DNA from 2 places in the Porticoccus litoralis genome. Region 2 is predicted to be linked to the other one. Evidence: predicted binding sites of a transcription regulator. Region 2 holds the regulator's gene; the other holds the start of a gene.

Region 1 (3,334 bases), 730 kb from region 2:
TCCCTGCGCCAAGCCCTGGACGACGCAAGGACCAAGTTGGCAAGCCACTCCGTTATTGAAGAGGCCAAACAACTTCTGATGGCCCAGCACGGCATCAACGAAGACAAAGCCCATAAGACCTTGCGCACCCTGTCGATGGATTCAAATATGAGTCTTCCCGAAGCAGCGCGCTCGGTGATAAAAATTCTCGGGGGAACCCGTGGCAAGGGTAAGGACAATGCAGAAGATTAATCCCAAATCGCTTCCGGTGGCGGAAAAACAGCATCTGAACCTGGGTTATATGCGGCTCAGTGACAGCGCACCGCTGATAGTAGCTCAGGAACTCGGCCTCTTTGCCAAATACGGTCTTGATGTCACCCTGCACCGCGAGGTTTCCTGGGCAAACATCCGTGACAAGCTTATCGCCCGAACTTTTGACGCTGCACAGATGCTGGCGCCAATGCCTTTGGTTATTACTCTGGGCGCCACCGGCATCCGTGCGCCCATTGTAACCGGGCTGGTGCTGTCCCTGAACGGTAATGGCATTACTCTGGCTCCCCCACTCTGGGAGCGCATGAACGAGCTGTCTGACCAACCCCTGCAAACCCGTGATGCACAGGCCACCGCCAGTGCATTTGCCATGGCGCAGCGTGAACGCGGTGAAAAACAGCCACTGACACTGGCCACGGTCCACCTGTTCTCCACCCATACGATCCAGCTGCGCATGTGGCTGAAGGCCGGAGGTCTGGACCCGGATCACGATGTACGCATTATTGTTCTACCGCCAGAACAGATGGTAGATAGCCTTGCACAGGGCGTTATCGATGGTTTCTGTGTCGGCGAACCCTGGAACAGCATTGCCGTCGCCTATGGTGTTGGCGTACTCAGCAGCACCGGCTTTGATGTCTGGAACAATGCACCAGAAAAAGTCCTGGGCGTGCTGGAAGACTGGCACACCCACAATCCCGGCACACACCTCCGACTCCGGCTTGCCCTGATGGAGGCATGTCAATGGCTGGCTGACATGAACAATCGGGAGCCGATTATCGAGCTGCTTTCCCGGCCGGAATATCTGGACCTGCCAGCTCATTACCTGCGCCCATCCCTGACCGGCCATATCCCCCAGGACCGCACAGATACACCACGGCAGCAACAGAACTTTCATGTATTTTCACGCTATAACGCCGGTTTCCCTTGGCGTTCACAGGCCGAGCTGATTCTGCATCAATGCGAGCCCATGTTGGGCAAGATCTTTGATGCCAACCGTATCGCCTCCATCACACAACAGTGCTTCCGTACTGACCTTTACCGCGAATCAGCACGCCTGCTGGATATGCCGGCACCGGATAAAGACTACAAATCTGAAGGCACCCATGATCAACCCTATTTCTTCAGCGAGGGAATCGAGGTTGGCAGCGACCTGATGCTCTCGTCCTGACAATCACCCCTCGCTGTCGCACCACCTTGGTGCGCGACGCGCACATACTATGCACTGCTCCATGGCAATTTTGAGCGAATAACTCTCGACCCGGCCCGAAGCCCTTTATTTTCGGTGCACCGTTAATTGGCATGTTATTTGTATAATTAAAAGACAACAGAGCAACGTCATCGTCGTGTTAGCTGTCAAAGCTGACTTTACGGGTAAAGAAGCCCCCTACACACTGTAGGTGGGCTTTTTTTATGCATCATGGTTAACAAAGAGGAAGCAGTTCTTATGAAAGTCGACAAGGGATACTCTACCGGCCGTAAAAAGCCATCACTTGTGAAACATTTATTGGCGATCTGCGGTATAGCGGCTGCCGCCATGACACATGCCGAGGTTGGCGAACCCGAAAAGGATGAGCTGAGATTCGGGTTTATCAAACTGACCGATATGGCACCCATCGCCGTAGCCTATGAAAAAGGCTACTTTGAAGATGAAGGCCTATACGTCACTGTCGAGGCCCAGGCCAACTGGAAAGTTCTACTGGACGGTGTCATTGACGGCAAGCTCGATGGCGCACACATGCTGGCTGGCCAGCCCCTGGCTGCCACCATTGGTTTCGGTACCGAAGCCCATATCGTGACCCCCTTCAGCATGGACCTGAACGGTAACGGCATCACCGTCTCCAATGAAATCTGGGAAATGATGAAAGAACACATTCCCATGGAAGGTGGAAAACCTGTTCACCCAATCAAGGCCGACTATCTGAAACCCGTCGTCGACAAATTCCGCTCTGAGGGCAAGCCCTTCAAGATGGGTATGGTATTCCCTGTTTCCACACACAACTATGAACTGCGTTACTGGCTGGCAGCAGGCGGTATTCACCCGGGCTACTACGCACCGCACAAGGGTCATACCAGCGGCCTGATCGATGCCGAAGCACAGCTTTCTGTAACGCCCCCACCCCAAATGCCCGCCACACTTGAAGCCGGTACCATCTACGGTTACTGCGTGGGTGAACCCTGGAACCAGCAGGCAGTGTTTAAGGGTATAGGTGTTCCCGTGATTACCGACTACGAAATCTGGAAAAACAACCCGGAAAAAGTATTCGGCATGACCAAGGGGTTCACCGAAAAATACCCGAATACCACCATTCGCGTGGTTAAGGCACTGCTGCGTGCCGCCAAGTGGCTCGATGAGAACAACAACGCCAACCGTCCGGAAGCCGTAAAAATTCTCTCACAGCCTGAATATGTAGGCGGCGACTACGACGTCATCGCCAACAGCATGACCGGCACCTTCGAATACGAAAAAGGTGACAAGCGTGAAGTCCCCGATTTCAACGTGTTCTTCCGTTACTTTGCCACCTACCCCTACTACTCGGATGCCGTCTGGTACCTGACGCAAATGCGTCGCTGGGGTCAGATCTCCGAGAAAAAATCCGATGACTGGTATTTTGAAACGGCGAAAAAAGTCTATCGCCCCGACATTTACGCCACTGCAGCGAAAGAATTGATCGCTGACGGCATCATGGATGCGTCGGACTTCCCCGACTTCACCTCCGAGAGCGGCTTCCGCCCACCACAAACCGAGTTCCTCGATGATGTGACCTACGACGGAAAGCAACCCAATGCTTATCTGGAAAAACTGACCATCGGCTTAAAAGACGAAACCCTGTAATGGCGTAATAGTTGCAGGATATCCATTAAAGCCATACATCCGGCAGGGAAACCTGCCGGATACAACACCCCAGGATTAATGTCATGACTGAAATAGCGGCCATATTCAGAAATGAACAAGGGAGTTTTTCAATCTCTCCAGGCAAACTGCTACTTCTACTTCGCCACATGGGAAAATCCCTCATTCTTCCCTTGGCTGGTATCGTTATCTTTCTCATGCTGTGGCAAGGCGTTGCCAACAGCATCATCACCT
Region 2 (3,334 bases):
CCATCGTTGGGCTGCTGGGGCCCAATGGTGCAGGAAAAACCACCTGTTTTTATATGATTGTCGGTCTCGTTGAACAGGATGGTGGGAGTGTCTTTATCGATGATGAGGACATCACACATCTGCCCATGCACGGGCGCGCCCGTAAAGGCATTGGCTATCTGCCCCAGGAAGCTTCCGTTTTCAGGAAGATGAGTGTTGCCGACAATATCCTCTCCATCCTGGAAACTCGCAAAGATCTGGACAAAGAACAACGCTTATCGAAACTCGAACACCTGATGCAGGAATTTCACATCACCCATATCAAGGACAGCCTCGGCATGAGCCTATCCGGAGGGGAACGCCGCCGGGTGGAAATTGCCCGGGCTCTGGCCATGGAACCCGCCTTTATTCTGCTGGATGAACCCTTTGCCGGTGTAGATCCGATTTCCGTCAATGACATTAAACAGATCATTCGCCACCTACGCGATCTGGGCATTGGCGTACTAATCACGGACCACAATGTCCGTGAAACCCTGGATATCTGCCAACACGCCTACATCGTCGGGGAAGGAAAAGTCATTGCCGAAGGCGTACCTGAAGAGATTATTGCCAATCAGCAGGTCAGGGACATCTACCTCGGGGATGACTTCACCCTTTAATTTCGGATGATTGCTCAACATTCAACCAAAGCGGCATACAATTTGCTTGTCATCCAACCGCCCTGCGGTCTACACTTTCCCTGTAGATACTCATTTTTCGGAAAAGACTCGTTGTAATTTAATGAAAACAAGCCTGCAACTGAAAATTGGTCAGCAGTTGACGATGACCCCTCAGCTGCAACAGGCTATTAGGTTGTTACAGCTCTCCTCCCTGGACTTGCACCAGGAAATCCAGCAGAACCTCTACGACAATCCACTTCTTGAACTGGCTGAAGAGTCGGAACATCAACTGTTAGGCAAAGAAGACAAGCCTCAAAAAGAAGCACCGGAAGCAGAAGCCACCGACCTGAACGGTACGGATTGGGAAAACAAAATCCCCAATGACCTGCCAGTAGATGTTAACTGGGACGATATCTATCAGCCACCTGCCACCCCCCGGCTTTCCAACAACAATGACACCTATGATTTTGACAGCGTTCACAGTGTTACCGAATCGCTTCAGGACCATTTGTTGTGGCAGTTGAACCTGACACCCATGTCGCCCACCGACCATCTGATTGGCGAAAATATTATTGACTCCATCGACAGCCGGGGCATGCTGACCATTCCAATCGAAGAAATCTGGTCAGCTCTTGACGATGACATTGAGCTGGATGAAGTCATTGCCGTACTGCATCGCATCCAGCAGTTTGACCCACCGGGCGTCGGCGCTACCAGCCTCTCCGAGTGCCTGATGATTCAACTGAACCAGTTTTCGCCCGACACCCCTTTCCTCAAGGAAGCCAAAGTTCTGGTCTCGGATCATCTGGAGCTGGTGGGCCAAAGGGACTACCGACAAATTGAACGGCACACCCGTTTCACCCAGGATTTTATTGCCAACGCCATCGAGCTGATCCAGAGCCTGACACCAAATCCCGGCGACTCAATCAGCAATGACGACATTGAGTATGTTGTTCCCGATGCAAGAGTGATCAAAGTCGACAACCACTGGCAGGTGACCCTCAACGATGAAATCACGCCTAAGCTCAGCATCAATCAGCACTACGCACAATTAATTAAACGAGCGGACTCCAGCCAGGACAACACCTTTTTGAAGAACCATCTGCAGGAAGCCCGCTGGTTTTTACGCAGCATTGAAAGCCGCAACGACACCCTGATGCGGGTGGCCTCTTGTATCGTACAAATGCAGCAGGGCTTTCTGGAACAGGGTCCCGTGGCGATGAAACCCATGGTGCTGGCTGATATCGCCGACCGACTGGAACTCCATGAGTCCACTATTTCCAGGGTTACTACCCAGAAATATCTCGACACCCCACAGGGTGTATTTGAGCTGAAATACTTTTTTTCCAGTCACGTCTCCACCGCCAGCGGCGGAGAGTGTTCATCAACTGCCATCCGCGCTATCCTGAAAAAAATGATCAGTGCTGAGAATCCTGGCAAACCCCTCAGTGATAACAAGCTGACGTCCCTGCTTCAGGATATGGGCATTCAGGTAGCACGGCGTACGGTGGCAAAATACCGAGAAGGGATGGGCATCCCCTCCTCCAGCGAGAGGAAACGCTACAATCCCAATGTTTAATCCGACAATCAAAAACCAAGGAGTACCGCATGCAAATGAATATTAGCGGACATCATCTCGACATCACTGATGCGATTAAAGATTACGTGAATACCAAGCTCTCCAAGCTGGAGCGTCATCACGATCACATCACCAGCACCAATGTGATTCTCTCTGTAGACAAATTGATTCAGAAGGCAGAAGCGACCGTGCATGTGAGCGGTGGTGAGTTTTTTGCCAACTCGGAAGACGAAGACCTCTATGCCGCTATCGATACGCTGGCTGACAAACTCGACCGTCAGCTGATCAAACACAAGGAAAAAACCCGCGGTAGATAACCCCTGATGAAACTAACTGATGTACTGCCCCCGGAAAACGTCGTCGCCGACGCTCCGGGCGGCAGCAAAAAACGCGTGCTCGAAAATTTGTCCAGCTTCCTGTCCGAACGCATGGACACAGTCACCGCCGATGAACTCTACCAAGGTCTGTTATCAAGAGAGCGTCTTGGCAGCACCGGCATCGGCGAAGGGGTTGCCATTCCTCATTGCCGCCTTGGCGGTTGCGAAAAAATTACGGCCGCCTTGATCAAATTACAGGAACCGGTCGATTTCGACTCCATTGACGGTGAAGAAGTTGACCTGATCTTTGCCTTGATAGTCCCCGAAGAGCAAAATGACCAGCACCTGCAGATATTGTCAGCAATTGCCGAGCTGCTCCAGGATGAAACTGTTCGCAACCAGCTCCGGCAGGCCGATTCCAATGACGCTCTGTATCGCATAGCTGTCAACGAGACCTGAGGACAGCATCCATGAGACTGGTGGTGGTAAGCGGGCGCTCCGGCTCTGGCAAAAGTACGGCTCTCAACGTACTTGAAGATGTGGGATTTACCTGTATCGACAACCTGCCAGCGAGCCTACTACCGGGACTGTTTGAACTCGCCAGCGACCCCAACAACAGGCAATGGCTGGAAAAAATTGCCGTTGGCATTGATGTCAGGAACTTGAGCAGTGACCTGGGACAGTTGCCCCAGGTTCTGAATCAACTTAAGGATTCTGGCGTGGAATACCAGGTGGTGTTCCTGAATGCCAATAAAGACGTTCTGATTCAACGCTTCAGTGAAACCCGGCGCAAGCACCCG

Evidence for each region. Region 2 encodes sigma-54, which starts transcription at its own class of promoters, with help from an activator protein. Its sites were predicted from a motif close to TGGCACANNNNTTGCNNT; they were not measured.
Region 1: the regulator sigma-54 is predicted to act here: its motif matches at 1,545-1,562, upstream of Q8A57_RS00120 (CmpA/NrtA family ABC transporter substrate-binding protein).

What each region holds. Positions count from the first base shown of each region.
Region 1 covers NZ_JAUUUU010000001.1:21,603-24,936, forward strand. Annotated here, with positions in the region: gene Q8A57_RS00110 (ANTAR domain-containing response regulator) at 1-231, shown strand, start outside; gene Q8A57_RS00115 (CmpA/NrtA family ABC transporter substrate-binding protein) at 218-1,417, shown strand; gene Q8A57_RS00120 (CmpA/NrtA family ABC transporter substrate-binding protein) at 1,784-3,082, shown strand; gene Q8A57_RS00125 (ABC transporter permease) at 3,250-3,334, shown strand, end outside.
Region 2 covers NZ_JAUUUU010000001.1:751,236-754,569, forward strand. Annotated here, with positions in the region: gene lptB (LPS export ABC transporter ATP-binding protein) at 1-638, shown strand, start outside; gene Q8A57_RS03735 (RNA polymerase factor sigma-54) at 760-2,217, shown strand; gene hpf (ribosome hibernation-promoting factor, HPF/YfiA family) at 2,247-2,534, shown strand; gene ptsN (PTS IIA-like nitrogen regulatory protein PtsN) at 2,541-2,993, shown strand; gene rapZ (RNase adapter RapZ) at 3,005-3,334, shown strand, end outside.